DNA from 4 places in the Shinella sp. OV683 genome. Region 1 is predicted to be linked to each of the others. Evidence: riboswitches for the same ligand, from Rfam matches in the RefSeq annotation. Region 1 holds a riboswitch; each other region holds the start of a gene.

Region 1 (7,873 bases):
AACCGACTGAGTGACCAGTTAGGGAAGGCGCGGACGGATGGGGTAGGCAAGGACGACGCTACCGCGGATGATGCTCGCAAGGGCTATTCGCAGGCGCTCAAACTCTCCTCGGAATTCGTCGGTGCCGTCATTGCGGGTGCAATGATTGGCTATCTTCTGGATCTGGTGCTTTCGACCAAGCCGTGGGGGTTGATCGTTTTTCTTCTCCTTGGATTTTGTGCAGGCGTCCTCAACGTGTTGCGATCGGCTGGTGTGGTGAATTCGCCACATCCCGTGGACAGGCTGGGGGAAAGTCGCAAACGGAATAACGAGCGCTGACGCGAAAGCGAGCGCGTGGGATACAAGTGAGAGAGAGCAGACGTGGCGAGCCCCGACAAGGTAGATCCGATCCACCAGTTCCATATCAACCCGATTGTTGAGCTGGGCAACTATGATTTCACCAATTCTGCATTGTTCATGGTTCTGACCGTTCTGGTCTCCGTGACCTTTCTTATGTGGGCCTCGTCGGCCAAGGCTGTGATCCCGGGTCGCGCCCAGTCGATCGCCGAGCTTTCCTACGAATTTATCGCCAAGATGCTCAAGGATGGTGCCGGCAGTGGTGGCATGCGGTTCTTTCCGCTTGTCTTCTCGCTCTTCATATTTGTGCTTGTGTCCAACCTTCTGGGCATGATTCCCGGCTTCTTTACTGTCGCTTCGCAGATCATTGTCACCTTCGCGCTGGCAATGCTGGTGATTCTGACGGTCGTGATCTATGGCGTCTACAAGCACGGCTTTCATTTCTTCGGCATTTTCGTGCCGTCGGGCGTTCCTATGATCCTGATCCCGCTGGTCACAGCGATCGAGATAATCTCGTTCCTCTCCCGTCCGATCAGCCTCTCGGTTCGTCTCTTCGCGAATATGCTCGCGGGTCACATCACGCTGAAGGTCTTTGCAGGCTTCGTCTTCACGCTGGGAACCTTGGAACACGTACCCGCTGTCGTAGGTTATCTCGGCGCAATCCTGCCTCTCGCCATGGCGGTGGCTTTGACCGCTCTCGAGTTCCTGGTGGCCTTTTTGCAGGCCTATGTCTTCGCAGTTCTCACCTGCTTGTATCTCAACGATGCACTGCATCCGGGGCACTGAGTATTGAAAAACCGGCGGGTTTGCGCCCGCCATTGGAATAAGCCGCAACAACTGAAAATTGAAGGAGTTCAAAATGGACGCGGAAGCAGCAAAGTACATCGGCGCAGGTATCGCTTGCCTCGGCATGGGTGGCGCAGGTATTGGTCTCGGCACCATCTTCGGCAACTACCTGGCTGGCGCACTGCGCAATCCGTCGGCAGCTGACGGCCAGTTCGGCCGCCTGATCTTCGGCTTCGCCGTTACGGAAGCTCTGGGCATCTTCTCGCTGCTCGTCGCTCTGCTCGCCCTCTTCGGCTGATCGGCTCTTCAAGCATTGGGTCACGAGGGATTCTCTCGTGACCCGTTTTGATACCGTATCCTTGCCTTGGAGGTAGGAATGTTTGTGACGACAGCCTATGCTCTGTCAGCCACGGCCGCAGAAGGCGAGGCGGCAACGCACGCTGCTGATGCGACACATACCGAAACCGGTGTGCCGCATAAGGAGTCGTTCCCGCCGTTCGACCCAAGCCATTTTCCATCGCAGCTGCTTTGGCTGGCGATTACATTTGGTGTTTTCTATTACCTCGTTGCCAAGTTCGTGACCCCGCGCCTCAGCGGCATCATCGCCGTACGCGAAGGACGCATTTCTGCCGATCTCGCCGAAGCGAATCGTATGAAGATCGAGGCCGACGCTGCCGTTGCGAAATACCAGCAGGAACTGGCCGAGGCCCGCGCCAAGGCACAGGCGATCGCTGCTCAGGCACGCGATGCTGAAAAGGCCAAGGCCAGTGCGGAGCGCACCGCGCTCGAAGCCGATCTGGCCAAGAAAATTGCCGGTGCTGAAGCCAGCATCGCCGAGATCAAGACCAGGGCGCTTTCCGAGGTCGAAACCGTCGCCCAAGACACTGCCGCGGAAATCGTCGAGCAGTTGACTGGTGTAAGTGTAACCAAGGCCGATGCCGCGTCTGCGGTCAAGGCTGTCAAGGGCTGACCGGAGGGTTCATCATGGATGCAACAGCATGGGCCCAGCTTTGGGCACAGGTGGCACTGGTCATTTTCCTCGGGGTAATCTTTTACCTCAAGGTTCCGAACCTGATCACCAAGAGCCTCGACGAGCGCGCCGGCAAGATCGCAGGCGAACTCAATTCTGCCAAGCAGCTTCGTGACGAAGCCCAGGCGCTTCTGGCTGAATACCAGAAGAAGCGCAAGGATGCGGAAGCGGAAGCTGCCGAGATCGTTGCCGCCGCCAAGCGCGAGGCCGACCTGATCGCAGCGGATGCCAAGCAGAAAACAGCGGAATATGTAGCCCGTCGCACGGCGCTTTCCGAGCAGAAGATTAAGCACGCCGAGACCGAAGCTGTGAACGCCGTGCGCGCCGCAGCTGTCGATCTGGCAGTCGCTGCCGCCGAGAAACTGATCTCGAGCAATGTCGACAGCAAGATCTCCGGTGGCCTGTTCAACGACGCCGTCAGCCAGGTGAAGACCCGCCTGAACTGATCTCGATCTGGTTCTGGAAATGAACTGACCCCGCCCTGTCCGCAAGGCGGGGTTTTTCTTGCCGTTTTACGTCCTGCAGGCGATTTCTCGGTAGAACCCCAGGACATGAGAGGCTTCCGGCCAGCGTTCCTCAAAGATCAGCTTTTCCAGCGCGATCTTCTCACGCCAGCCTTTCACGGCCAGTTCGGGTTTGACGTAGAGCTGATCGACATAGCCGACACAGAGATAGGCGACGATCTCGACGCTGTCTGGAACGCCGAGATGCTGTTTCAGCCGCTCGTGATCGAAGATGCTGACCCAGCCGACACCGATCCCTTCGGCCCGCGCCGCGAGCCAGAAATTCTGCACCGCGCAAACGGTGCTGTAGAGATCCATCTGCGGATTGTGGGTGCGACCCAGCACGAAATCGCCGCCGCGCTTGCGATCGCAGGTGATGCAGATGTTCAATGGCGCTTTGAGAATTCCTTCGAGCTTAAGCGCCATGTAGCTGCGCTTCTGATCGCCCTGCAATTGGTCGGCCGCCTCGTCGTTGGCATCCTGGAAGATCTTGTGGACCGCCTCGCGATTGGCCTCGTCGCGGATCAGCATGAAATTCCACGGCTGCATATAGCCCACCGATGGCGCGGCATGGGCTGCCGTCAGCAGCCGTTGGATCACCGCGTCCGGCACGGGATCGGCTAGGAATTCATTCCGCACGTCTCGGCGCGAATGAATGGCGCGATAGACGGCCGCCGTCTCGGATTCGGAAAATGGACCGGCCATCGAAAGATGGCGCGCATGATTGCCTTGCATTGTCTTACCCCGACAATTGGCTGCTGTGAAAGCCGTCCGCGCTTTCAAGCCTGATATGTCCGGCCGGTCTTCTGGCTCGGGTTCATCCGGAGATCGCCGCCTTCCCGGTTTCCCAGTGGCATATCAGCGAACTCCGTCCCCCTTACAGCGTTGGGCACGCGCGGGATTTGCACCCGCTTCCCGATTCTCCCATTCACATGGGCACCGAACAATTGTTGTCTAGCAGGTTTGAGACTGGAAGGGCAATCTGCCGGCGGCGCCTTATGACGCGATCAATCCTTGCGCAGTGGCCGGAATGTCATCCTGTGGATGCCACAGGGGCCGAGTTCTACAATGGCGTTGCGATGGAACTCGGTGGCATAGCCGGCATGGAACTCGAAGCCGTAACCCGGAAAGCGATTGCCGGCTGCGGCCATGATCCGGTCGCGCGTCACTTTGGCGACGATCGAGGCAGCTGCGATCGAGAAGGAGCGGGCATCGCCCTTCACTAGCGCTTTGGCCGGACAGGGCAGGCCGGGTGCGACATCGCGGCCGTCGATCAGCGCAAACTTCGGTCGACGGTGCAACGAATGTGCGGCACGGCGCATCGCCTCCAGGCTGGCCTTGAGAATGTTGGTCCTATCGATCTCGGCGGCACTGACCGAGGCAATGGCAACTTCCGACGTCGCCAGAATCAATTCAAACAGCTCTTCGCGCCTCGCGGCCGTCAACTGCTTGGAATCATGCAGTCCCTCGGGAATGTTGCGCGGGTCGAGGATCACCGCACTGGCGACCACCGGACCGGCAAGCGGCCCACGGCCGGCTTCGTCGAGACCGCAGACATATTCATATCCGTCCCGCACCAGGCCTTCCTCGATCAGGAAAGTCGGCTGCGGGTCTTCCTCCAGAAAGGGGAGGGAATCGGTGAGAGCGTGCCGTTTCATGCGGGTGGTTTGACACGTTCTCCCGATTCCCTGCAAGTCCTGGAATGAGGGCGGCATTCCAGAACAGGGGCGCGGCCGGCCAAGGCGGGGGATGGCGGGCCGCACGGTCATTCAGCGCCGGTGCTCGCGGGGCAGGGATGGAGCCCGGGCGCTGAAGAGCTTTAAATCAGTTACAGCAGGCTGAGCTGCACGCCTGCGCCACTCGGCGGCACGAACAGATCGGTATTCAGCTGAATGCCGCGTCTGCGCATGTCGAGCTTCTTCATCACCAGTTCGAACCTGCGATTGAGTTGCCACGCATAGGGGCCTTCGCCCTTCATGCGCTTGCCGAACTCGGCGTCGTAATCCTTGCCGCCGCGCATCGAACGTATCAGGCTCATCACATGCCGGTAGCGGTCGGGATAATTCCTCAGCAGCCAGTCGCGGAACAACGGACTCACCTCCAGCGGCAGCCTGAGCAGGATATAGTTTGCCTCAGTCGCACCGGCCGCCTTGCCGGAATCGAGGATGCGCTCCAATTCGTGATCGTTGAGCGCCGGGATCATCGGTGCAGCCATGACAGCAGTCGGCACGCCGGCCGAACTGAGCGCCCTGATCGCCTCCAGCCGCCGGGCGGGCGTCGAGGCACGCGGCTCCATCAGCCGCGCCAGCTTGCGGTCGAGCGTCGTCACCGACAGCGCCACCTTGGCAAGCCCGCGCTCGGCCATCCCGCTGAGAATATCGATGTCGCGCATGATCAGCGCCGATTTCGTCACGATCGAAACGGGATGGTTGGCAGCGGCCAGCACTTCGAGAATCTGCCGCATGATCCGCCATTCCTTCTCGATCGGCTGATAAGGATCGGTGTTGGTGCCGATGGCAATCGTCTTCGGCTTGTAGCCCGGCTTGGAAAGCTCGCGCTCCAGAAGCCTGGCCGCGTCCGGCTTGGCAAACAGCTTGGCCTCGAAATCCAGTCCTGCAGACAGGCCCATATAGGAATGCGTCGGCCGCGCGAAGCAATAGATGCAGCCATGTTCGCAGCCGCGATAGGGATTGATCGAACGGTCGAAAGGGATGTCCGGACTGTCGTTGCGGGCGATGATGCTGCGCGGCTTTTCCACCTGCACTTCAGTCTTGAATGGATCGAGGCTTTCCAGCGTCTGCCAGCCATCGTCGAGCACTTCACGTTCCTGCGGCTCGAAGCGGCCTGCCGGATTGATGCCGGCAGCGCGCCCGCGACGGCGGTCGATCTCGATCCTGAGGCCGCTTTCGGTGAGAAGACTATCGGCAATCTCTGCCGTATTGGCAGGCGCAAAAGCAGCCTGCCGCGCAAGCGACATGTTGATCATGGGTGTCTCCAGTGAGGCGATTCCTTGCCTCGTCCTGATTATTTTCCTATCGTGAAAAAGAGAACATTGCAAGAACAAAATCCATGACTCGCATTTTTCAAATCCTTCCTCTAAAGGTAAGCAATGCTGACTGTTTTGCTGGAATGCCGGGATAACGAGCCGGAACTCGCCTATACGCTCGCCGTGCTGGTGTCGGGTGCGGTGGATGGATTGGTGAGCGACGTGATCGTACTCGATCACGGTTCGCGCGATGGCTCGGCGGCCGTCGCCGATGCCGCCGGCTGCAAATTCCTGGAGAAATGGGACCTGCACGAAACGCTGCGCGCAGCGCGCGGCGAGTGGGTCATGCTGCTCGAACCCGGTGCGCGGCCGCAATCCGGCTGGATCGAGGAAATCCTCGAATATGCGTCCCTTGGCAAGTCGCCGGCGCGCTTTTCCCCGTCGCGCCGCTTCCGCCGGCCGTTCTTCAAGCGGCTGACATCGAGGGCAGGTGTGCTGGAACTCGGCTTCCTGATGCCAAAGCGCCAGGCTGCATCGCTCGCGCGGCCCGGCATGGACCTGACGGCGCTCGCCAGGGCATCATCGGTGAAAAAACTGCGTTCGGAACTGATCCCCGCCTGGGTCATCCGGCAGGGTCGTTAGGCTTAGGCCGCCGCGTCGACCGCGAGGTGGATGCCCTGTGTTTTCTGCAGCACGGCCAGCACCTTGAACAGACTTGTTGCGCGCGGATTACCGCTTTCGCTGAACATCCACATCAGGCTTTTCTCCGGCAATCCGGTCTGCGAAGAGAGGTCCGCAAAGCCGATCGTGGCGTCGATATAATCCCACAACACGCTCTTTGCAGTGAGCAGATCGTTGCTCAACAACGCTTCGACTGCTTCGGACAGCAGCGCGAACCGGAACGCATAGTCGGACTGCAGGCGGGCCCTGATTGTATTTTTAACGTCATTTGGCAGCGCCATCGCGATCATCCTGCGAGCAAATCATTTCATCCTCAGCACATATAGGTGCGAGTTGGTCGCATTCACGGCAGCATTGTAAAAAAATGTAACTTATCTGGGCGAATTATCGCAGCGCGCTGGTGCCTGTGGCCATCGCGCTACACCTCAAGACCGGCGGTGCCGCGGGACTTGTATCATCCCGAAATCTTCGAGAAATCCGCCACCGCACCCGTCGCGCTGCGAATTGCCGCCAGCAGAGCCAGGCGGTTGGCGCGGATATCGGCGTTGTCGTCATTAACGAGCACATCGTTGAAGAACGTGTCGACCGGTCCGCGCAGCTTCGAGAGTGCTTCCATTGCGCCTTCGAAGTCTTCACGGGCCACGGCTTCTGCCGCACCCTGCGAGGCCACGACGATGGCCGAATGCAGCGCCTTTTCGGCGGGTAGCGTCAGCAGCGACAGATCGATGCGATCGGCGACCACGGTGCCCTTCTTCTCCTCGGCGGCCAGCAGCTGTGTCGCGCGCTTGGTGCCTGCCAGCAGGTTCTTGCCGTCTTCTGTGTTTATGAATGCTGCCAATGCCTGTGCACGAAGAGTAATCGACAAAATGCGCTTGGTATTTTCCATACCAGGCATCATCTGTTCACGCCGCGTGCCCATATCGAGCACAGCATCAACGAAGTCCGGGCGAATGCCATCATCCTTTAGCTGGACTTTCAGCCGCTCCCCAAAAAATACAGCAAGTTCGAAGGAGACCATGACCGGATCACATGCCGGAAATTGCTTCGCGTGGTGGAATGCGACCAGCAGAATATCGAGATCGATGCGATTATCAAGAATCAAGCTAATCACACCCAGCGCCGCTCTTCTCAGTGCATAGGGATCCTTCGAGCCGGTCGGCTTTTCGTCAATCGCCCAGAAGCCCACCAGCGTATCCAGCTTGTCAGCGAGTGCGACTGTGATAGACACCGGATCGGTCGGCACGCGGTCGGACGGGCCATTAGGCTTCCAGTGTTCTTCGATCGCTGCTGCCACCGATGTATCTTCGCCCTGCAGCAGCGCGTATTTGCGGCCCATCAGGCCCTGTAGCTCAGGGAATTCACCGACGGCTTCGGTGCGCAGGTCGGCCTTGGCAAGTACCGCGGCGCGATCAACCTTGATCGGGTCGGCCTTGGTCACTTTGGCGAGTTCCGCCGCCAGGCCGCGAATGCGTTCGACGCGGGCGCCCTGGGTGCCCAGCTTCGCCTGGAACGTGACATTGAGGAAGTCGAGCTTAGCCATCCGCTGGTCGA
Region 2 (7,873 bases), 730 kb from region 1:
CATGGTCGAGCCAAGGCTCACCGATGGCGGCAAACTCGCCCCGGAACCAGCCGGACACGACATTGATGTCGACGCGGCCATTGGTGAGCTGGCTGATGGTGGCGATCTGCTTGGCGAGCAGCGCCGGCGTCCACGGACCCGGCAAAACGGCGGCGATGACGCGGAGTGTTTCCGTCGCGGCCAGCAAGGCATGCGAGAAGGACACCGATTCATGCTGATTGTCGGCTCCGTAGCCGGCGGTGAAACGAATCTGGCTGAGCGCATAGTCAAAGCCCGAGGCCTCGGCGATCTGCGCCAGCTTGCGGTTATAGTCGATATCCCAGCTGGTGCGCTGTTCGATCGAGCTGATTACCAGCCCGCCGGAGACATTCGGCACCCAGTAGGCAAATTTCAACGGTTCTTTCTTGAGCTGCGTCATAGCTTTCTCCATCCACACTTAAAGTTCACGCCCGGAGACGCGTTTGCCCAACCGGGCCTTCCGAATTGGCCTGGGCGATCAGGCCCGGCGTTGCTGGCACGATGGCGTCGAGTTCCCGCACTGCGGCTTCGATGCGCTTGGCGATTTCGGGATTCTTGACTGCATAGGCGTCGAAGTCGCTCTCGAGTGCATAGACGGCGGTGGGCAGCGTCAGCGCCTTGAAGAAACCGAACAGTGGCCGGAGCTGATGCTCGGTCACCAGCCCATGCAGCGGGGTGCCGCCGGTTGCGGCGAGAATCACCGGCTTGCCGATCAGCGACTCGAAATGCACGAGATCGAAGAGATGCTTGAGCGCGCCCGAGTAGGAGGCGCGATAGACAGGGGAACCGACCACGAGAATGTCGGCGCTTTCGACTGCCGCGACGATTTCCTTGCCTGCATTGTCCAATTGGTCCGAGCGCAACGCTTTGAAAAGGACAGGAGCGGCATCGATCAAATCGATCTTGCGCGTCTCGATCCCGAAGCGGTTTTCGATCGCCAGCAAAATTGCATCCACCAATGATGCAGTGCGCGACGGCGTGCGGACATTTCCGGAGATACCCAGGATCTTAAGGCGCTGCATCAATGCGGTTCCAGTTTCAAATTCACATAATACATATATTTAATAGATTTTATTGGCAAACGAAAATATTCCAGCCGACCCGGGGATGACGGGACCTTTGTTGCGGAAATTTGGCTTTAAAGAAAAAAATTACCGAAAGAGCGCATTCCGTCGCGCAGCGACCTGTGGTCAAAAAATGCCATTCAGACCAGAGGTTTACACATTTCAGTGCTGCAACCGGCGGCGGGAAGGCCGGGCCTGCGATGGAAAATGGCTTGCCTGCTCCAGCATGGTTCTGAGGCGAAGCGTGGTCTCGCAGATATGTTCGAGGCGATTGAGCCCCACGATTTCACTGCGCGCGGCCTGGGCGACATCGGCGTTATGCGGCAGTCGCAAGAACCAGGCGAGAAACAGATCCTCGGAGGACGCCGACTTGTGACTATCCAGCTGGTCTGCCGCCACATCCATGCTCTACGCCTCGATTTCGACCGCGGTCAGCGGTCGCGAGCAGCAGGCGAGGATGTAGCCGTCCTCGATCTCACGATCGAAGATGCCGCCATTGTGGTTCATCTCCACCTCGCCGGAACGTTTCCTGACCTTGCAGGTGCCGCAGAGACCGGATTCGCACGCTGCCGGGATTCGCACTCCGACCGCTCGAGCCGTCTGCAGAACCGTCTGCCCCGGCGCGCAAAGCGCTTGTTCGCCAGAGCCGAGGAAGCTGACGGAATGCCGAAGGCCGATCTCCTCGCCTTCGACCGCATCGTCATTGGCGGGCTTCTGCGCGGTCTCTGTGAGTGCGGTGGCGCCAAAGCTTTCCTGATGATAGCGGCCCATGTCGAAGCCTTCGGCGCGCACGATGTTACTCACCGCCTTCATGAAGGGGTCGGGACCACAGCAGAAGATCTCCCGGCCGATGAAGTCGGGTGCCAGCATCGCGAGCTTCTGGATGTCGATGCGTCCCATCAGGCCAGCCCAGGGCGTGACGCCCGACCGCGTCTCAGGCAGGAAGCCGAGCTTGAGGTTGGGCATGCGGGTGGCGAGATGTTCGAGCTCGCCTCTGAAGATGATGTCCTCCGGCCGACGCGAGGAGTTGATGAACGTGACGTCGGTGCCCGGTGCACAATCGGCAAGCCAGCGCAGCATCGACATGCCAGGCGTGATGCCCGAGCCGGCCGAGACGAACAGATATTTCCTGGCGGGACTGCGGCCCAGGGTGAAATGCCCGCTCGGTCCATAGGCGCGTACGCGGCTACCGGCCCGGACGTTGTCGAACATCCAGCGCGTGCCGATGCTATTCGGCTGCGCCTTGACGGTGATGGCGATGGCATAGGGCCGCGAGGGCGAAGACGAGATCGTGTAGGTGCGATGCAGGTCGCCGCCTTTGGCCCTGAGTTCCACCGTGATGAACTGCCCCGGCATGTAGCGGAACCAGCCGCCGCCCTCCACCGCGAAGGTGAAGGTCTTGACGTCAGGCGCCTCGTCGATGACGCCGGTGCAAACCAGCATCTGGCGGGCAGAATTCCAGGGCTGCATCTCATCGAGATGCGTCGGTGCCGAAACGGTGCTCATCACGTTCATCGCCATCTCCTATCGATCAGGCGACGGAGCGCAGGGCGGGCTTGCCCAAGCCGGCGAGGCGGTCTTCCATGAAGCTCGAATACCACTCGACGAACTGGGCGACGCCGCCTTCATGCACTTCCGAATAAGGGCCGGGCTGGTAAGCCGGCGAATGGATGCCGAAAGCGTTTTCCTCGACGATCTGGCGATCCTGGTCGTTGGTCTCGGTCCAGACATGGGTCAGTTCTTCGAGGCGATAGTCAATGCCTTCAACTGCATCCTTGTGGACCAGCCACTTGGTGGTCACAGCCGTTTCGGTGGCGCTGATCGGCATGACCCGGAAGGTGATGGCGTGGTCGCTCAGCACATGGTTCCATGTCGTGGGATAGTGATACAGCAACAACGAGCCGATGCGATCCATGTTGACCTGGTCGGACAGCCGCATCTGCACGGCCTTGCGGCCCGAGATCGTGTAGCTGATCGCATCGCGCAGCAGCGGAACACGCGTCGTGCGGAACTGGCCGCGATCGTCGATCACGAAGGCGCTCGGCAGGCCGGCGGCCTCGCATTTCTCCCAATGCGCAGCGATTTCCGGATCTTCGGCAGCGCCATTGACGCCAGTGACGCTGGGCGCCTCGGGGAAGGTCTTGCAAAGCTCGGGATGGTTGCCGGCGCAATGGTAGCATTCGCGGTTGTTTTCCCAGACGAGCTTCCAGTTGCCCTTTTCGATGATCGTGCTCTCGAAGGCGATCTTGGCGTCGCGCAGGCGATGCGGCAGGAAATAGGGTTCCATCGTCTTGGCAAACGGCGCGAAATCCATCGGCTCGTCGGCAAGACAGATGAAGATGTAGCCGCCGGCGTTCTCGCAGGCCACGGGCTTGAGGCTGAAATTCGACGTGTCGAAATTGTCGCCCATCTGGCGGGCATAGAGCAGCTGTCCGTCGAGCTCGTAGGTCCACTGGTGATAGGGGCAGACAAGCTTTGCAGTCGAACCCCGATGCTCCTGGCAGACGCGACTGCCGCGATGGCGACAGGAATTGTGAAGCGCATTGATCTTGCCGTCATTGCCGCGGACGATGACCACCGGATAGGCGCCCACCTGCACCGTCATATAGTTGCCGGCATTGGGGATCTCGCAATCGTGGCCGATGAACAGCCAGTCCTTGTACCAGATCTGCTCGAGGTCCATCTGATGATAGGCCGGATCGATATAGAAGGGCTGATCAAGGCTGTAGCCGGGTTTGCGGGCTCTGAGCCGCGAGAGCATTTCGGATGGAATGTCCATGGTCGGTCCTCGTTATTGCAAGGACTGGGCATGGTGGACTTGAGGGAAACGAGCGCCCGCAAACAGGCCGGACAGACATCCGGCAGTCACAGGTCATCCGTCTCTTGACCGCCCACCGCGATCAGTCGAGTTCAAAATCCGAGGCTGGTTTCCGGGCTCCGAAGTGGTCCGGCCGGACCCTTGCAACTCCTTCCCAGGTTTTCACCCAGTGGACTCCCGTTGCAAGCACACTTCGCTACCGTTGCGGGGGCAGCGCCGGAATTACACCGGCTTCCCAATTCTCCGAGCGGATCCAACCCGCCCAGCACCTCGATGACGTTGATATGACCATAGGCATTGCGACATCGGCGGTGCATTTGCGACATCGAGATGGCGCCGTGGAAACAAAATTATAGAATGCGAAAATAGCTGGCGCGAGGCCCAACCAATTTGCCAACTTATGCGTTATGTTTCGTCGGCTTTACCGCCCATCAAACCCAATGGAGGACGTCATGAAAAGAACCGCACAGGCAATCTGGCAGGGCACTCTCACCGAAGGCAGTGGCACCCTAAGCTCGCTCAGCGGCGCACTTTCCAGCCTGCCCTACTCGTTCAAGGGTCGATTCGTCGATGAATCCGGCCAGTCCGGCACCAACCCCGAAGAGCTGATCGCGGCTGCGCATGCCGGCTGCTTTGCCATGCAGCTCTCGCATTTCCTGGCCGAAAACGGCACGCCGGCGACGAAGCTCGACGCGACGGCCACCGTCTCGTTGGAGCCGGATGCAAGCGGCGGCATGTCGATCAAGTCGAGCAACATCACGCTTGTCGGCACCGTGCCGGGCATAGACGAGGCAAAGTTCAAGGAACTGGCCGACAAAGCCAAGGCCGGCTGCCCGGTGTCGCGGGCGCTCGGCGCAATCCAGGTCGGGCTGGATGCCAAGCTGGGGTGAGTTTTGAAAAGGCTGCGAACCGAGGGACAATCTATCGCCCCTTATCGTTGCCGCATTTCACCCCTCACCAAGCGCGTCCAGTGATCGGCTTCGCCTCTCACGGACTTGCTATCCTCTCCCACAGGGGGAGAGGTAGCGTGCCACAAGCTTCGCCCTTGCTTGAGGCAAGACAGTTTCGCGAGCCTACCTCTCCCCTTGTGGGGGAGGATACGAAGGCCGGGTAAGCGTAGCGAACCCTTGGCCGGAGTTGGTGAGGGGTAAATTCCCCTGCCAACGTATCGCTCTCACTCCGCAGCCAGCGCCACAGGAGCCGGCACATAATTCAGCACGGGCCCAAGCCAGCGCTCGACATCAGCTATCGGCATGTTCTTGCGGGCGGCATAGTCCTCGACCTGGTCCCGCTCGACCTTGGCGACGCCGAAATAGTAGCTTTCGGGATGGCTGAGGTAGATGCCCGAGACCGAGGATCCCGGCCACATCGCATAACTCTCCGTCAGGCTGACGCCGGCCGCGTTTTCAGCATCCAGCAGCTCGAACAGCGTCGCCTTTTCGGTGTGATCGGGCTGCGCGGGATAGCCCGGCGCCGGACGAATGCCCTGATAAGGCTCGCCGATCAGGTCTTCGGGCTGGAACGTTTCGTCAGCCGCATAGCCCCAAAACTCCTTGCGCACAACTTCGTGCATGCGCTCGGCGAACGCCTCGGCGAAGCGGTCGGCGAGCGCCTTGACCAGAATCGACGAATAGTCGTCGTTGGCGCGCTCGAAGCGTTCGGCAATGGCCACTTCCTCGATGCCGGCCGTGACCACGAAACCGCCGAGATAATCGGCCTTGCCGGAAGACACCGGTGCGACGAAATCGGCAAGCGCGACATTGGCCTTGCCGTCACGCTTGGTCAGTTGCTGTCGGAGTGTGAAGAAGGTCGCCAATTCCTCGGCTCTCGTTTCATCCGTGAACAGCCTGACGTCGTCGCCAACAGCATTGGCAGGCCAGAAACCGATCACGGCCCTGGGCGCGAACCATTTCTCCTCGATGATCTGCTTCAGCATCGCCTGCGCGTCATCAAACAGTTGCCGGGCTGCAGCACCCTGCTTTTCATCTTCGAGGATGGCGGGATAGCGGCCTTTAAGCTCCCAGGTCTGGAAGAACGGCGTCCAGTCGATATAGCGCGCGAGATCGGCGAGATCCCAGCCATCGAAGGTTTTCGTGCCGAGGAACGAGGGCTTGGGCGGCGTATAGTGGGTCCAGTCGATTTTGTGGGCATTGGCGCGCGCGGCCGTAAGCGAGACGCGCTGCTTGGCGGACTCCGCCTTGTGATGGGCATCGGCCACCTTGCGATATTCGGCCTGGATGGTTTCGACATAGCCGGGCTTCATCTCTGCGCTCAGCAGGCTGGAGACGACGCCCACGGCGCGCGACGCATCGGTGACATAGACCGTCTGCCCCGCCTCATAGCGCGGATTGATCTTTACCGCCGTGTGCACGCGGCTGGTGGTCGCGCCGCCGATCAGCAGGGGGATGTCAAAACCCTGCCGTTCCATCTCGGAGGCGACATGCACCATCTCGTCGAGCGAGGGCGTGATCAGGCCGGAAAGGCCGATAATATCGACCTTCTCGTCCTTCGCGATCTGCAGAATCTTCGCCGCCGGCACCATGACGCCGAGATCGATGATCTCGTAATTGTTGCAGGCGAGCACGACGCCGACGATGTTCTTGCCGATGTCGTGGACGTCGCCCTTGACTGTAGCCATCAGGATCTTGCCGGCGGTCTCACGCTCGCCGATGATTCCGTTGGCGGCATTGGCAAGCTTCTCCGCCTCCATGTAAGGCAGCAGTACCGCCACCGCCTGTTTCATGACCCTCGCCGATTTGACCACCTGCGGCAGGAACATCTTGCCCGCGCCGAAGAGGTCGCCGACGACATTCATGCCGGCCATCAGCGGCCCTTCGATGACATGCAGCGGACGCTCGACATTTTGGCGGGCCTCCTCGGTATCGAGGTCGATGAATTCGGTGATGCCGTTGACCAGCGCGTGTCCTAGCCGCTTCTCGACCGGCCATTCACGCCATTTCAGATCCTTTTCCTTGGCCTCCTTGCCGGCCGTGCCCTTGTAGCGCTCGGCAAGTTCCAGCATGCGCTCGGTGGCGTTGGAATTGCGGTTGAGCACCACGTCCTCGCAAGCCTCGCGCAGTTCCGGATCGATGGATTCATAGACCGCCAGCTGACCGGCATTGACGATGCCCATATCCATCCCAGCCTGGATGCAATGGTAGAGGAACACGGCATGCATCGCCTCACGCACCGGCTCGTTGCCGCGGAACGAAAAGGAGAGGTTCGAGACGCCGCCGGAGATATGCACATGCGGCAGCGTGGCGGTGATATCGCGCGTCGCATTGATGAAATCGACGCCGTAATTATTGTGCTCCTCGATGCCGGTGGCGACGGCGAAGATGTTGGGGTCGAAGATGATGTCTTCGGGCGGGAAACCGGCCTCTTCGGTCAGCAGCTTGTAGGCCCGGGTGCAGATCTCGACCTTGCGGGCATGGGTGTCGGCCTGGCCCTGCTCGTCGAAGGCCATGACCACGACGGCCGCGCCATAGGCCCGGACCAATCTGGCATGGTGCAGGAACGCTTCCTCGCCCTCCTTCATCGAGATCGAATTGACCAACGGCTTGCCCTGAACGCATTTCAGGCCGGCCTCGATCACTTCCCATTTGGAGCTGTCGATCATGACGGGAACGACGGCGATATCGGGTTCGGCGGCGATGAGGTTGAGGTATTCGACCATCGCCTGCTTGGAATCGATCAGGCCCTCGTCCATGTTGATGTCGATGATCTGGGCACCGTTGGCGACCTGATCGCGCGCGACGTCGAGTGCTGCAGCATAGTCGCCCGCCGTGACCAGCTTGCGGAACTTGGCCGAGCCGGTGACGTTCGTGCGCTCGCCGACATTGACGAACGGAATTTCCTTGGTCAGCGTGAAAGGCTCGAGGCCAGACAGCCGCATCAGCGGCCCATGCTCGGGAACCTGGCGCGGTGGATATTTGGCCACCGCCGCCGCAATCGCTCTGATGTGATCGGGCGT
Region 3 (7,873 bases), 1.9 Mb from region 1:
TCGTCATCGTTCTTGCTGCTGTCGTAGGCGGTGCCGTCGCCATGGATATCGGCGATCGTCTTGCTGGCGACGAGCAGTTCTTCCATATGCCTCGAAGTTGGCAGCTCGAACTTGCCCAACACCACCTTGATCGCCGGCTGCAGCTCGGTCGCGATTGTGCCAATGGTCGCGATGCCCTTGATTTCGGCGGCCTTCAGCGGGCTATAGCTCGCCTCGTAGCCGAGAATGCGCTCGTGATGATTGGCGAGCATCTGGCCGGTCTCGACGGCCTCGGCATATCTAACGCTGCCGTCCCTGTCGTAGAGATTGAATTCGTCGGCCTCGACATATCTTCGATAGGCAATGGCTGGCTTGACCGAGGCGGGCAGGCTGCTCGACAGGGAATTGTAGCGGATCTCATACCACGCTTCGGCGCGGTCACCGCTTTCGATCGCGGCTTTTAGTTTTGGGCCGAGCATGCTGGGCGCATTCCAGCACAACGAGAACAGGGCGGACCGTTCACTGGATTCGGGAATTCCGGAGATCCAGTTGTCGATGTGGTCGTCATAGTCATCGTCCATGGCATCGAGCGCCCTGGTGATCTGGGCGTCGTTCTTGAATGCGAAGGTCGTCGGCACGCCGCTGTCGTACTTGTTGTGCCAGTCGGCCATAACCTTGTCGAGATTGGCGCGAAGCGTGGTGTTCTGGCCGCTCGAATAGTCCTTGTCGATCTGCGCCTCGAGCCGGTCGCGCAATGTGTTGCTCCAGTGCTTGGCGCCGATCATCGCTTTCAGCACCGGGTCGAGATTGTAGACCAGATTGAAGCCGATGCCGATGGTCGCATCGCCCACCGAATCCACATAGGGCAGTGAGGTCGAGCCTTCGAGCAGAACCAGCAGCTCGAAACGCTCGGTGCTGTAGGTCTTGTGATCGGAGATGATGTTCCACTTCAGCATACGGCGATCCCTGGATGGTGCCGCGATGATATCGGGCAGGGGTAAACAGGACCTGTGCGTGGAACATTAAAATTCGCATAGGACTATTGACGTTATGTAATATCATAACGTATTGCGAATGAAGCGGATGCTGGATGAGATTCCTCGAAGTTCATCTTGTCTTCGCCGGCAGGGCATGGCAGTGATGACCGCGATGGTGCTGCCGCCAAGACAATGGGCGGTGGCTGAAAAGGGAACACGGTAGGGATGACCCAAATGGGGTCCTATTCCGTGGCTGCCCCCGCAACTGTGAGCGGTGAGTCTGTTTGCATTCTGCCACTGGCGCAAGCCGGGAAGGCGCAAACCGACAGCGACCCGCAAGCCAGGAGACCTGCCATCTCGACGTAAACCGCAACGGACGGGGTGTTCCGATGGAAAATACATGGTTGCGCGGACGGCGCCTTGCGTCCGCATCTCTGCATGGAATTTTGCCTCCGGACAGGCTCCGGGAGGCACTTCATGGATCGAGCAGATCATTTCACCGCACGCTTTCGGCTGCGGATCTCCCCGCATGACCTGACATATCGACGTCTCTTGGCGGCTGGTCGCAGCATGGAACCTGTTCTCGGAGGGCGGGGCCGATGAGTTGCGTCACCTCTGGAGTCAGCCTCGACGTTACGGGTCTCAGCTGGGCACCGCGTCGACGCGACAGCCTGATCAGGGATATCAGCTTTTCGGTGGCGCCCGGTGATCGGCTGGTGATCGTCGGGCCGAACGGCGCCGGCAAGTCGACGCTGCTGCGCTGCCTCTATCGTGCCATCAAGCCGAATGCCGGTATGGTGCGACTGGGTGGACAGGACATCTGGGCGCAATCGCCCTCGGACGTGGCGCGTATCATCGCTGTGGTGTTGCAGGAGACGCCGGCGAATTTTCCCTTCAGCGTTCGCGATATCGTGCTGATGGGGCGCATTCCCTGGCGCAAGGGCTATACGCGCTGGTCGGACGCCGATCATCAGCATGCCGCGCATGCGCTGGGCCATCTCGGCCTTGAGGGATTGGAGGATCGCAAGTTTTCTACGCTTTCCGGCGGTGAGAAGCAGCGGGTGCTGGTGGCGCGAGCGCTTGCCCAATCGCCCAAACTGCTTGTTCTCGATGAGCCCTCCAATCATCTCGACATTCGCCATCAGCTTGAAGTGATCGAGCGCATCAAGGTGCTCGGCATCACCATCATCACCACCTTGCACGACATCAATCTGGCCGCCGATTTCGCCACCAAGGCGGCGATCATCGATCATGGCCGGTTCGTCGCCTTCGGCGAGCCGCGTGACGTGCTCACCGCGAGCAACATTTCCCAGGCTTTCGGGGTGAGTGCGACTGCGCATGCCGGCGGCTTGAGCAAGCAGGCTCGTTTTACCTTTTCGCTTTCTGACACAATCTCTGAACAAATAGGAGCAATTGCGTGATCTATAAGCCTTTTCTAGCTTTTGCGAGCGCCGCGGCGCTGGTCTTTCTTGCCACTTCTGCGCTCGCCGCGCCGGTCACCGTCAAGAGCTGTAACCGCGATGTCACCTTTGCCGATGTGCCGAAGCGGGCGATCGCCAATGACGTCAATCTCATCGAGATGATGCTGGCGCTGAAGCTGCAGGACCATATGGTCGGCTATACCGGCGTGTCCGGCTGGAAGACGCTTGATGCGAAATTACGCGAGGGCGTCAAGGAGCTGCCGGAGCTGTCGCCGAAATATCCGAGCAAGGAAGTGTTGCTGAATGCCGATGCCGATTTCTATTTCGCGGGCTGGAACTACGGCATGAAGGTGGGCGGAGACGTCACGCCCGAGACGATGGAGCCGCTCGGCATCAAGGTCTATGAACTCACCGAAAGCTGCATCCACATCATGGCGAAGAACAAGCCCACGATGGACGACATGTATGTCGATCTCATCAATCTCGGCAAGATCTTCCATGTCGAGGATCGGGCGCAAACACTGGTCGATGGCTACCGCCAACAGCTCGCCGGGATCGAGGCTGGTATCGGCAAGATCGACCGGCCGGTACGGGTGTTCGTTTATGATTCCGGCGAGGAGAAGCCGTTTACGGCCGGTCGCTTCGGCATTCCGACTGCCGAGATCAAGGCGGCGGGCGGCACCAACATCATGGACGATGTGGAGAAGAGCTGGACGGAAGTCTCTTGGGAGCCCGTGATCGACAAGAACCCGGAGGTGATCGTCATCGTCAACTACGGCGAGGTAACGGCCGAACAGAAGATCGCTTTCATGAAGAACAATCCGGCCTTCAAAAACATCGATGCGGTGAAGAACGATCGTTTCGTGGTGCTCGATTACGTCGAGGCAACGCCAGGCCCGCGCAATATCGACGCGATCGCGCGGCTGGCCAGGGCGTTTCACCCGAAGGGGACGTGAGATCTGCATGCTGAGCACACCCGGGCGCAAGGCCCCGATGTGGGGCACCTGTTGATGTCCCGCCGCCTTCCGACTTTTCTGATTTCGCTTATCCTCATCCTCCTCGCACTCTTCTCCATTACATCAGCCGTTTCCCTCGGCGCCGCCGATATCCCTTTCGTCACCGTCTGGCAGATCGTCATCAACAAGGTCTCGCCCGGCACATTCGCCGCGACATGGTCGGCTGGGCGCGAGAGCATCGTCTGGGATGTGCGGTTTCCGCGTGTGCTGCTGGGTGCGCTGGTGGGGGCGGGGCTCGGGTTGACGGGGGCTGTGCTGCAGCCGCTGACGCGCAATCCGCTGGCCGATCCGCATCTGCTCGGCGTGTCCTCGGGGGCGGCGTTCGGGGCTGTGCTGGCGCTGCTGCATACTGGCATGTTCCTGGGATTGCTGACCGTCCCGCTATTTGCTTTCGGCGGCGCGTTGATTGCCATCATGGCGGTGCCCCTGGTGGCGCGAGCCACCAATTCCATGCAGGCGGACCGATTGGTTCTGGCAGGCGTGGCGGTGGCTTTCATCTTCACGGCGCTCGCCAACCTGCTGGTTTTCATGGGCGATCCGCGCGCGGCCCAATCGGTGGTGTTCTGGATGCTGGGCGGGCTGGGTCTGGCGCAATGGCCGCAGCTCATTTTTCCCGCTGTCGTGCTCGGGGCGACGCTGGCCTATCTGATGGCGCATGCACGCGCGCTCAATGCGGTTGCCATGGGCGACGAGACGGCAGCCACGCTCGGCATTCCGGTCGTTCGGTTTCGCATGACGCTGTTTGTCGTTACTGCGCTGCTGACCGGCGTGATGGTGGCATTTTCCGGCGCGATCGGCTTTGTCGGGCTGATGGTGCCGCATTTCGTGCGTCTGGTGGTCGGTGGCGACAATGCCAAGGTGTTGCCGCTTTCCGCCTTTACGGGGGCACTGACGCTGATCTGGGCAGATCTCGTGGCGCGCATCGTCATGGCGCCCGAGGATATGCCGATCGGCGTGGTGACGGGATTGGCGGGCGGGTTGGCATTCATCTGGATCCTCAGCCGGTCGGACTGACGGATTTTGCTTGCCGTGCAGGGCCTTTTCTTTCATGAACGGGCAGCGCCGCTGGCAACCAGATGACGAGGACTTGAGACTTGCACAGCTTCACGACGGTGACGAAACTCCTGATGATCCAGCTGTTGGCCGGCTGGCTGGCACTGGGTGCGACGACCGCTACGCCTGCCTTCGCGCAGGAAGATGGCGAGTCGCAGAGTGCGGTCGTCGCCGCTGTCGCAGCATTGCAGGAGCAGGTAAAGGCGGATCTTCAGAAGGCTGGCCAATCGCTGGAGGCCTTGCAGAAGAAGGTCGATGAAGCGGCAACCGCCGATGCGCAGCTCTCCAAGCTCAAGATACAGGCCGAAAGCATCGGCAAGGCCATCTCGACGGCGATGGGATCGCTCGAGCATCGCTACAATCTGGTCGCCAAGCGGCTGGACGAGATCGGCAAGGCGCCTGACGAAGGCCAGCCTGTGGAGAATCCTGGCCTTTCCAGCGACCGCAAGCGCCTGCAGGGCGAGAAGGCCCAGATGAACACTATCCTCACGGATGGTGAAGCGCTTGACACGGCTGCGACGAAACTCTCCACCCATATCAGTGATTTGAGGCGCAAGCTTTTCACCGAGACCCTGCTGCGCCGCACCGAGGTTACGCCGCAATTGCTCGAAGAGACTGTCGAAGCAGCGCGCGGAGAGAGCCAGGAACTGGTCACCAAGACGAGTTCTTCGCTGGACTTCATGTGGAACTACAAGCGCAGCAGTTTGCTCTCGGCGTTGTTCTTGTCGCTCGGTGCGGCGATGATTTTCATGTGGCTGGTGCGCTGGGCGTTTGCGCCGCTGATCCGCAGGGAAGAGCAGGACGAAAACCCTGCCTACATCACCCGGCTTTCCAGAGCCTTCTGGTCGACCCTCATTCCCAATATCGCCACTGCGGGCTTTGTGATTACCAGCTTGTTCCTGCTCAATTACTTCAATGTCCTGCGCCAGGATATCGCGCAGATATTCCAGGCACTGATGTGGGTGCTCGCTGGTATCTACTTCGTCTACAAGCTGGCGCGATCGATCGTGGCGCCGCGCAAGCCAGCCTGGCGGTTGATCGACGTGTCTGACCGCGGGGCGCAGATCCTGCTCGCTTACGTGACAATCATGGCCGTGATCAACGGCATCGGCTATCTTGCCGGCGAGGCGACTGAAGCGCTCGATTCTCCAATTGCGCTCTCGGTTGCCCGCGGCTTCCTGTCCTCGGTCATTATTGGCCTGCTGTTGATCGCCCTGGCCTTCGTGCGGCCGATGCGAGACCCGGCGGGAGGCCCTGATCTCCCATGGCCTCGCTTCATCCGGGTCGTCTTCCTGATCGGCGGAATTGCGCTGATCATCACTGCGCTGGTCGGCTATATCGGGCTTGCGCAATTCGCCTCAACGCAGATCGTCATTACCGGTGCGCTTCTCATCACAATCTACATCGGCTTTCTCACCGGTCATGCAATCTCCAAGCACAATGTCTTCCGCGACACGGCGGCCGGGCATCGTCTTGCCGAAAATCACAAATTCGATGACATCAAACTCGACCAGCTGGGGCTGGTGATCGGCCTGGCGATCTATGTTCTGGTGACGATCATCGGCCTGCCATTGATCATGCTGCAATGGGGATTTCGCAGCGAGGATATCTGGGCGCTGTTCGTGCGGCTGTTTACCGAGATCAAGATCGGCAACATCACCATATCATTGCTCGGCATTCTCGTCGGTCTGCTGCTGTTCGTGGCGGGCTATTTCGGCACCCGCTGGTTCCAGAAGTGGCTGGACCGCAATGTCATGGCGCGCTCGCATGTCGATATGGGCGTGCGCAACTCGGTCAACACCGCACTCGGCTATGTCGGGATTGCGCTTGCCGGCCTGATCGGGATTTCCGCGGCGGGCATCAACCTGTCCAGCCTTGCGCTGGTCGCCGGTGCTCTCTCGCTCGGTATCGGCTTTGGCTTGCAGACGATCGTGCAGAATTTCGTCTCGGGCCTGATCCTGCTGGCCGAGCGTCCCTTCAAGGTCGGCGACTGGATCGTGGCGGGACCGACGGAGGGGTTTGTGCGCCGGATTTCCGTGCGCGCCACTGAAGTCGAGACCTTCCAGAACCAGTCGATCATCGTGCCGAATTCGCAGCTGATCAACGCTGCCGTCGGCAACTGGACGCTGCGCAATTCGCTGGCGCGCAGCGAGGTTGCGGTTTCGGTTGCCTATGAAAGCGATCCGCGCCAAGTGATGGAAATCCTGATGGAAATCGCCAATGCGCATCCGACAATCCTGACGGTGCCGGAGCCGAATGTCAGCTTTCTCAGATTCGGCGAATTCGCGCTGGAATTCGAGCTGCGTTTCTATCTGGCGGATATTCTCAATGGTGGTCCCGTGCGCAACGACGTGCGGATCGCCATCCTCGAGCGTTTCAAGGAGGAGGGAATCGAGATTCCGTTCCCGCGGCGCGAGCTTAGCGTGCGGCTTGAACGAGAGGGCGAGTTGGAGGATACCGAAGGGCTTTCACCTGAAGCGGCGAGGAACATCCGCCATCAACGTGAACGTAGCCGCAAGCAGGCCGAGGCCAAGGCAAGGGATCTCGACCGGTCAGATGACAATTACGATGCGGACGGCGACAACACACCCGACAACGGCCCGCGCGATGATGGCGATGGGGATGACGCGCGCTAAGCAGCGCTCACCTGCTTGTTGATAAACCTGTACAGCCCCGCATCGTCATCCTCGCCCTTGTGGCGAGGATCTACTTCGACTCATTAAGTAATTGAAAATGATGATTATATTTCACGGTGGCAGATCCTCGAGACGAGCCCGAGGATGACGACGGAGACTTTGTCAGTAGTCTGACGTGCCTTACGCCGCGACAGCTTCGACCATCAGCATGTCGAGCATGAACGACCCGTCGGCCTCGATGGCGAAATGCTCGCGGACCTCGGCGGGCGCGGCTTCCTGCAAAGCCCGGATCGCCTTTTCGTAGACAGGCGGTGTCGCCATGCGGGCGATCCAGGTCTCGAAATGCATCCGCACCTGGCGAGTCTTCGTAGCGCTGACCGTGAAGCCGGCATGCGCCAGCATGTTGGTCCATTCCGCGGCCGTATAGTTGCGGACATGTGACGTGTCGCGCAGCAGTTCGATCGCCTGCAGATGGGTATCCAGCAACGGGCGACCAGGCGAATAGACGTCGATGAAGACCGCCGTCGAGCCCTTCCGCAGTACACGGCGCGCTTCACGGAGGCCTTGCTCGATGTCGAACCAATGGTGGGCGGAATAGCGACAGCCGAGAAAATCGAATGTGCCGTCGTTAAAGGGCAAATCCTGGGCGGATGCCTCGACCGTCTCGATGTTGCTGAGACCCCTCGACCGTGCAGTCTCGGCGACCGCCGACAGCATGTCGGCAGACAGGTCCGATGCCGTGACCTGCCTCGCATAGGTCGCCATCGTATAGGCGACGTGGCCTCCGCCGC
Region 4 (7,873 bases), 1.8 Mb from region 1:
TGATCCAGCCCCTGATCCTCGACGCGCTGAGCATGCAGCGCATCATGATCGTCGGCAAAGCGCCCGGCGGCGACAGCGGCGCTATCGACAACGGTAATAACGCCATCGACCGTGACCGCCGTCTTGATGCCTGGCCAGTTGAAGGCCGCGACCAGCGGCTGCGGCAGGGCAAGGCCGGATGTCTCGATGATGATGTGATCGGGGCGGTCTTTGCGGGCCAAGAGCTTTTCCATCGTCGGGATGAAATCGTCGGCAACCGTGCAGCAGATGCAGCCATTGTTGAGCTCGATGATATCGTCCTCAGTGCAGGCTTCCGCACCGCAGCCCTTCAGCACGTCGCCATCGACGCCGAGATCACCGAATTCATTGATGATCAGGGCAATCTTGCGGCCTTCGGCATTCATCAGCATGTTGCGGATCATCGTCGTCTTGCCGGCACCCAGGAAGCCGGTGATCACCGTCGCAGGAATCTTCTGCATCTCTTCAACCCTTCATCTTCAGCGGCAACCCGGCCGCTATGAAATAGACTTCGCGTGCAATCGCCGCGATTTGCTGATGGAGCCGTCCCGCGTGATCGCGGAAGTCGCGCGCCATCTTGTTTTCCGGCACGATGCCGAGGCCGACCTCATTGGAGACGAGCACGACCTTTGCCTTCATCCCACTGAGACACGCACATAAGTCGGAGCTCGCAGCCGCAATGTCGCGCTCTTCGAGCATCAGATTCGTGACCCAGAGCGTCAGGCAATCGATGAGAATTACATTGCCTGCATCATCCAACGCACCCAGCCGCGAAACCAGATCGAGCGGCTCCTCATGCGTGGTCCAGCCGTCACCGCGCGTTTGGCGATGATGGGCGATCCGCGCCTGCATCTCCGCATCCCAGGCACGGCCCGTGGCGATGTAATGACGCGAGAGGCCGGTCTCGGCGACCAGCCCCTCGGCAAAAGCGGATTTTCCGGAGCGTGCTCCGCCCAGTACCAGAACGGCGCCGGAGGGAGCGTTTTCCATCAGGCGGTCTTGAGCCAACGGTCGTTGATCGCACCCATGACGAGCCCGAGCACGATCCAGAAGAACAGACCGGCCGAAAGCGTGGCGACGGCAAATTCTGCGGCCAGGATCGCCGGCACGTTGGTGGCTTCGTCAGCCGGCTGCGGTGCGCCGATCAGGTGGGGCACGAACAGCAGCACGACACCGATTGCCTTGGCCCATGGCTCCTTGCGCAGGATGATGAGATAGAGTGCAATCGCTGACACGACCACGGTGCCAAGCCACCACATCTGCCGATCGAAAAGATCAGCCGCCGGAAATCCGGGAAGTTCGGGCGGCAGGCCGATCGCCGGAAACAGATGGAATGTCAGCCACGCAACGCCACCCCAAAGGGCGCCAGTCGCCAACGTCACGGTCCGCCCGGTAAACAGGCTGACCGCCATCATCAACAACGCAAAGCCGGCACCCGTGACCAGATCACCCATCAGCGTTCCGGTGATCCGGCTGACGCCGAGCAGCATGCCGCCTTCTTCTTCCTCGCCGGCAGGTGTAGCAGCAGCTTCGTGCTCGTGGGCACTGGCCTTGCTGACGATCAACAGGTTAAGGCCCGTCGTGTGATCTGGTGTCGCCACCGGAGCATTTTCATACTTTTCGGCTTCGAGAATCAACGGCACGACTTTGGCTTGCTGGGCGACGGTTTGAATCGCACCAGCAATCAGCCCGGCCACAAGCGCAGCCAAGAGATATTTGACAACCATTTGAGTGGACCTTTAGTGGCAGGGAAAGCCGTTGGCGTGGCGAACGTCATGCGCCGTGTCATGCAACACGTTCGAATGCGCAAAGCCTGCACCAAAGATCAGGAAGGAACCGACGAGCAGGGCAAGAATGCCTGCCGTGAAACGATCCGAAACGGTAACGATCTTGGTAGAAGAAATAGAAGAAGCCTGAGCCATAACAACCTCCGTGCTGCTGGCAAAATACAAAAAGAGACGCGGATTAGGCGCCGTGGTCTTGTCTGGCAGGTCTCCTGGCTCACGGTTCCCGCCCAAAGGACTAGACCTTTGGGCATGCAGCATCCCCTCGCCTTCCCGAAACTTTTAGCCATGCGCGAGTGGACGATTCGTAGAAAGGAGGCGTCCCGCCCGTGTTGCCGCAAGGCCGTTTCAGTGGCTTTGGAACTGCTTCGAAAAAAAGCGCCTCGGGCACCACGCCCTTTGCACGCAACCTCTTCCAAACAGTTCCTGGGAATACCTCAGCCGCTCTACAGTCGCGGGGTCGGCCGGGATAGAAATGCCCAATATGGGTCCATTCGTCCCGTTCCCTTTTGATCCCTTGGGCTTTGCGCCCGCTGGGAACCAAACACATCACGATGATTATGTTTTTGACGGCTCGAAGTCAATCTCATTCGCGACACCGCCAGACGCGAAAACGGGCCGCAATGCGGCCCGTCGTCCTAAAATTTGATAGGCCGGTCAGTTCAGCAGCGGCGCTTCTTACGGCATCCTTGAACCTTGCCGAACTTGAACTTGCCGATAACCTGAACACGGCCCGGTCGCGCGCGTCCAACCTTGTACCGGCCGACCCGGTGAGCACCGACGACAGCGCCGAGTACGCCGACCGCAATCGCCGCATCAAGAGCCGGGTTGCGACGTTCCTCGATCACCACGATCTTTTCGCGACGCGGACGAACGACCTGCTGCTCGACCACCGCCTGCTGAGAATTCAGCCAGTTTGCGTAAGAGACCTGCGACAGCTTGCGAATCTGGGCGATCTGGTCGCCGGAGAGATAGCCGGTCACCGGTGCGCCGTTGTCGGTCTGCCAGTTGCTGATCGCAGTGCGGCTGTTGGGGCCGAAGGAGCCGTCGCTGCCGAACGTGTCATAGCCGAGCGAAGTCAGGCGGCCCTGCAATTCATGTCGAGCTTCGCGGTTGAGGAATTCATCCTCGGTTTCCGGCGTGCCTTCGGTGTATTGGATGTTCTGGTCCGGCTGGGCATTCTGGCCCATGTCGTTCTGATTCTGGTTATCCTGCTGATTGGCAGCCATCTGCGACTGGTCATCGGCCTGCGCCTGATTGGGATCCTGGTTCGGATCCATCTGGTTGGCCTGGTCCGTCTGGTTGGACTGATCGTCAGCTTGCGGCTGGTTCTGGTCCTGGGCCTGATCTTGCGGCTGATCCTGATTTTGGTCCTGCGACTGAGTCTGGCTATGATCGTCAGGCTGCTTGGCAGTGTTTGCCTGCTGGTCGAGTGGCTGCTCGTCACCTTCCGCAACATTGTCTGCGGGCTGCTCGGCAGCGGCCAGCTGGACGATGCGGGCCTGCGCGATCGCTGCGAACTTGCCCTTCGGATAAGTGCTCAGATAGGCCTCGTACTCCTTGACGGTATTGCCGTCGGAGGCAGCCTTCCACAGAGCATACTCCTGTTCCCAGTCACCGGCAGGCGCCTTTGCCTGTTCCTGCGGCTGGGCATCATCGGCCTGCGCTGCAGCCTGATCCTGCTGTTGGGCGTCGTCCACCTGGGCCTGATCCTGCTGACCGGCATCATCGGCTGGGGCAGACTGATCCTGAGCTTGTTCCTGACCCTGATCCTGCGATTGATCCTGCGCCTGCTCCGGCTGCCCCTGATCGTTGGCCTGTGTCGCGTCATCGGCCTGCGCAGCTTCCGTATCCAGCGCGTCAGCCGCCGGCGGTGTGGCGGCGGCTATAAGGCTTTCGATCCGCGTCTTGGCGATCTTGGCGAACTTGCCCTTTGGGAAGGCCTTCAGATATTTCTCATAGTCGGCCTGCTTGCCGGTCTTGGAAACCTGGCGCCAGAGCTCGAGGTCGCGCTTCTTTTCCGCGTCCGCATCGACCGCATCCGCAGCCATGACCGGCTTGGCGTCAGCAGCCTGATCGTCGGCGACAACCGCCGTCTGCTTGGCAGCCGTGGCGTCATCGGCCGGCTTTGCAGCGTCGGTGGTGACAACACCATTCAGGCTGTCGATGCGCTGCTTCGCAACACTTGCGAATTTGCCGGCCGGATAGGCCTTGAGATAGGATTGATAGTCAGCAGCCTTGCCGGACTTCGACACCGAGCGCCAGAGCTGGAACTCCTTCTGCCAGCCTGCATCGCTGGGTGCTTCCGCGGCGGGAGCATTCTGTGCATAGGACGGCATCACGCCGATCGGTGACGCGGCGAGCGACACGCTGACAGCAGACGCCATCAACATATTGAGATGCTTGGACAGTTTCATGACTTCCCCCTGTTCCCGCTGAAAACTCGTTTCAGAACAGCCCCTTGTCGTTGCGAAATACATATCCGAACTGGAATAAAAAGCACGACAATTCAGCAGTTTTAGCTTTTACTGCTTGTGAGAACGGGCGTTAAACGGGCTTTATTCGCAACAAGGCGCGTTATTGTTTGTTTTATTTCAGATACGCTCACGCGCGCCCAAGAAACGAGGCAAGCCATTTCTCGTCGAGCACCGCCTCAAGCTCGGCCGCCACCTCGTCGAGCGCGGCGTCAACATCAGCACGATAATCAAAGCCGCCGCCACGAATACCAAAGCTCGCCAGCAGCTCGCGGCGGAAATCATCGCTGTCGAACAGCCGGTGCAGATACGTACCGACGACATTGCCATCGGCCGACATGGCGCCATCCGGCCGGCTCTCGATCGAGACATAGGGACGCGCGCAGTCAGCGCCCGTCGTTTCACCGAGATGGATCTCGTAGCCTGCAAGCCCGACATCATAGGCAAGCGAGCGCGCCTGGCTATTGGCAAGCCGCTTTTCCGGCGCCATGACTGTCGTCACATCCAACAGGCCAAGCCCCTCGACTTCGCGCACCGAGCCCTCGAGGCCGAGCGGATCGCGGATCGTCTGGCCAAGCATCTGGTAGCCGCCGCAAATACCGATGACCCGGCCGCCACGCCGCGCATGCGCCTTGATCTCAGCATCCCATCCTTCGGCCCGTAGCACAATGAGATCGGCGATCGTTGATTTGGAGCCAGCCAGCACGATCAGGCCTGCGTCGGACGGCATGCGTTCGCCCGGCTTGACGAAGACCAGCTCGACTGCCGCCTCGCCCTTCAGCGCGTCGAAATCGTCGAAATTGGCAATGCGAGGCGTCACCGGAACAGCAATCTTCAGCGCAGCGCGCTCGCCCTTTGCCAACCTCTCCAGCGTCACGGAGTCCTCGGCCGGCAACCGTCCTGCAGCCTTCAGCCAGGGCACGACGCCGAAACAAGGCCACTGGGTAAAGCCTTCGATCGCCTTGATCCCATCATCGAACAGCGAGATATCACCGCGGAACTTGTTGATAATGTAGCCCGCCACCATCGCCCGGTCCTCCGGTGGCAGTATCAGATGCGTCCCGACCACGGACGCGATCACCCCGCCGCGATCGATATCGCCGACCAGTACCACGGGCACGTTGGCGGCACGTGCAAACCCCATATTGGCGATATCGCCCTTGCGCAGGTTGATCTCCGCCGGCGAGCCGGCGCCTTCGACGATAACGAGATCCGCATCCTCGCCGACAATAGCAAAGCTCTCGAGCACCTTGCCCAGCAGTTCCGGCTTCAGCCGCTGGTAATCGCGCGCCTTCGCCTGACCATAGACCTTGCCCTGGACGATGATCTGGCTGCCATGATCGGTCTGTGGCTTGAGCAGCACCGGATTCATATGCACCGACGACGGCACCCGGCATGCCAAAGCCTGCAACCACTGCGCCCGGCCGATCTCGCCGCCATCGTCGCTGACGGCGGCATTGTTGGACATGTTCTGCGGCTTGAACGGCTGGACTTTCAGGCCGCGATTGGCCGCAAGCCGGCAGAGGCCGGCGACCAGCACAGTCTTTCCGACATCCGAACCCGTGCCCTGCAACATGACAGCCTTGGCCATTTCAGCTCCGATGAAAACCTCACCCCGCCATGCCATTTGCCGATGCAAGGCGCAAGTCGACATCCGCCTTCCATTGCCGCAAAGGCAAATAGGCAACTTTTTGGTTGCCATTCATGTTGGAATATGGGTAAAATAGGCAACCAGGAGGTTGCTGATATGTCAAATGTCGTCGAGAATACCAACACCATCGAAAAGACAATCGAGATCAAGGCGCCTGTCGAACGCGTCTGGCGCGCGCTGACAGACCATCGTGAATTCGGCCAGTGGTTTCGCGTCAATATCGAGGCACCATTCGAGCCGGGAAAACCTGCACGCGGCAAGATCACCCATCCCGGCTTCGAACATGTTGTCTGGAATGTGATGATCAAGGAAATGAAGGAACCCGATCTCTTCTCCTTTACCTGGCACCCCTACGCGATCGATCCCAAGGTCGATTACGACAACGAGATGCCGACGCTCGTCGAGTTCCGCCTCAAGCCCACGGCCAATGGCACCCACCTGACCGTCACTGAGAGCGGCTTCGACAAAATCCCCGCAAACCGCATGCCGGAAGCCTTCAGGATGAACGATGGCGGCTGGGCAGAGCAAGTCAAGAATATCAAGACCCATGTCGAATCTTGAAACCCTGCCGACTGCCTTGAACACCGCACCGATCTTTGCTGCCCTGGGCGACCAGACACGCCTGTCGCTGCTCGCGAAATTGAGCGGCGGCGAGCGCCAGTCGATCGCCCGGCTCTCTTCTGGCACTGAACTGACACGCCAGGCCGTCACCAAGCATCTCAGGGTACTTGAGGATGTCGGCCTGGTCGTCTGCCATCGTATCGGTCGCGAGAGCCAATATGCCTTCCGGCCAGAACCGATGATTGAGGCCCGAAACTATCTGGATGGCGTCTCGCAACTTTGGGGTGAAGCGCTGGGTCGCCTTCAGGCTTTTGTGGATCGTTGAGCGGCACCACTCAAGCCATAAAGCGGCGAAAACCGTGCCGTCCCCTTTCGGAGCGAAGCACGGTTCGCCAAAACTCGATGGCTCCTCGGCGGTTACGCTGCCGAGTGCATCTCCGGTACGCAATACCTGATCCGGAGTGGCGGATTTTTCAGCCGCCGCGTTAAAACCATTAGCGACACAATCTTACCGGATCGTTAGTGAGAGCTTAAACAATGGTGAATTTGGACTTTTTTGCATTAAATTCTAAAAAAATTCACGCGTCGCGATCAGGCAGGAAATGCGTATTTGCGACACAAAACGTCTTGCCCCGGCCCGTGATTGCATCAGAACTTTGAAACGGCAGACAAAAATACCCCAAACAAGACACTAATGTCCATAATAGACAATTACAGGTAGCAAAAACGCCAGTATTAGAGGCCTAAAATTGATCGATTTGCCCATGACATTGGCGGATGTACCTGCATTGGGCAGTTGATTTCTTTTCGAGAACCCGTAAATTCGCAATGCACAAGGATGAAAATAGTGCGGTGATGACAGGGTTCCATCACCGTGCAAAACAAAAAACGCCTTGGCATGGGAACAAAAAACTCCGTTGATAGGCCCTGGACCTGCGGAAACCGTTTGCAGCCGGACCATCAAAGGAACAACGTCGAGATCTTGCGGCGCATATTGTCATGCGGGCGCGAACTGGGAGACTGCAGGATGAACATTCCGGAGCTGGCTTGGCGTCTGAACTCCGCTGACTGTTGCTTTTTATCTTCCGATCCGAACCAATGATGTGCAGCCGCGCGTATCAACGCAGGTAGACGAAGCTTTTGCGTCGTTTTCCAATGTTGACGCTAAGGTGTGAAAGTGAAATCTTTCGGAAATTGCCCTCGGGGAACAACAACTTGGGCACGCATTCAAAGACCAATAACAAGGGAGACTAAAAAATGAACGACTTCGAAAGCAAACTGAAGAGCGCCGAGCAGATGGCCCGCAAGGGCAGTCTGTCCCGCCGTGACTTCATGCAGCTCGCAATGGCCGCTGGTATCGCCATTCCGGCTGCCTCCACGATGTT

The links. A riboswitch is a leader RNA that binds a small molecule or an ion and turns the genes downstream of it on or off. The one in region 1 is predicted to bind cobalamin.
Region 2: it holds a riboswitch for cobalamin, as region 1 does, so the genes downstream of both, ACXHRN_RS21640 (aromatic ring-hydroxylating oxygenase subunit alpha) here and bluB (5,6-dimethylbenzimidazole synthase) in region 1, are expected to answer to the same signal.
Region 3: it holds a riboswitch for cobalamin, as region 1 does, so the genes downstream of both, ACXHRN_RS08810 (ABC transporter ATP-binding protein) here and bluB (5,6-dimethylbenzimidazole synthase) in region 1, are expected to answer to the same signal.
Region 4: it holds a riboswitch for cobalamin, as region 1 does, so the genes downstream of both, ACXHRN_RS09055 (CbtB domain-containing protein) here and bluB (5,6-dimethylbenzimidazole synthase) in region 1, are expected to answer to the same signal.

Annotation. Positions count from the first base shown of each region.
Region 1 covers NZ_CM173543.1:3,749,314-3,757,186, reverse strand. Annotated here, with positions in the region: gene ACXHRN_RS18210 (AtpZ/AtpI family protein) at 1-318, shown strand, start outside; gene ACXHRN_RS18205 (F0F1 ATP synthase subunit A) at 361-1,122, shown strand; gene ACXHRN_RS18200 (F0F1 ATP synthase subunit C) at 1,196-1,420, shown strand; gene ACXHRN_RS18195 (F0F1 ATP synthase subunit B) at 1,499-2,092, shown strand; gene ACXHRN_RS18190 (F0F1 ATP synthase subunit B) at 2,107-2,598, shown strand; gene bluB (5,6-dimethylbenzimidazole synthase) at 2,665-3,390, opposite strand; cobalamin riboswitch at 3,435-3,614, opposite strand; gene rnhB (ribonuclease HII) at 3,663-4,313, opposite strand; gene ACXHRN_RS18175 (PA0069 family radical SAM protein) at 4,484-5,641, opposite strand; gene ACXHRN_RS18170 (glycosyl transferase) at 5,765-6,283, shown strand; gene ACXHRN_RS18165 (transcriptional regulator) at 6,286-6,603, opposite strand; gene glyS (glycine--tRNA ligase subunit beta) at 6,777-7,873, opposite strand, start outside.
Region 2 covers NZ_CM173543.1:4,480,748-4,488,620, forward strand. Annotated here, with positions in the region: gene sfnG (dimethylsulfone monooxygenase SfnG) at 1-418, opposite strand, end outside; gene msuE (FMN reductase) at 444-1,040, opposite strand; gene ACXHRN_RS21630 (hypothetical protein) at 1,245-1,487, opposite strand; gene ACXHRN_RS21635 (FAD-binding oxidoreductase) at 1,491-2,597, opposite strand; gene ACXHRN_RS21640 (aromatic ring-hydroxylating oxygenase subunit alpha) at 2,614-3,861, opposite strand; cobalamin riboswitch at 3,987-4,188, opposite strand; gene ACXHRN_RS21645 (OsmC family peroxiredoxin) at 4,353-4,790, shown strand; gene metH (methionine synthase) at 5,075-7,873, opposite strand, start outside.
Region 3 covers NZ_CM173543.1:1,849,927-1,857,799, forward strand. Annotated here, with positions in the region: gene ACXHRN_RS08805 (M10 family metallopeptidase C-terminal domain-containing protein) at 1-935, opposite strand, end outside; cobalamin riboswitch at 1,115-1,327, shown strand; gene ACXHRN_RS08810 (ABC transporter ATP-binding protein) at 1,556-2,377, shown strand; gene ACXHRN_RS08815 (ABC transporter substrate-binding protein) at 2,374-3,333, shown strand; gene ACXHRN_RS08820 (FecCD family ABC transporter permease) at 3,388-4,407, shown strand; gene ACXHRN_RS08825 (mechanosensitive ion channel domain-containing protein) at 4,521-7,082, shown strand; gene ACXHRN_RS08830 (class I SAM-dependent methyltransferase) at 7,263-7,873, opposite strand, start outside.
Region 4 covers NZ_CM173543.1:1,899,537-1,907,409, reverse strand. Annotated here, with positions in the region: gene cobW (cobalamin biosynthesis protein CobW) at 1-479, opposite strand, end outside; gene cobU (bifunctional adenosylcobinamide kinase/adenosylcobinamide-phosphate guanylyltransferase) at 484-1,008, opposite strand; gene ACXHRN_RS09060 (CbtA family protein) at 1,008-1,745, opposite strand; gene ACXHRN_RS09055 (CbtB domain-containing protein) at 1,758-1,940, opposite strand; cobalamin riboswitch at 1,988-2,362, opposite strand; gene ACXHRN_RS09050 (peptidoglycan-binding domain-containing protein) at 2,465-4,219, opposite strand; gene ACXHRN_RS09045 (cobyric acid synthase) at 4,407-5,867, opposite strand; gene ACXHRN_RS09040 (SRPBCC family protein) at 6,024-6,488, shown strand; gene ACXHRN_RS09035 (ArsR/SmtB family transcription factor) at 6,475-6,813, shown strand; gene ACXHRN_RS09030 (ABC transporter substrate-binding protein) at 7,746-7,873, shown strand, end outside.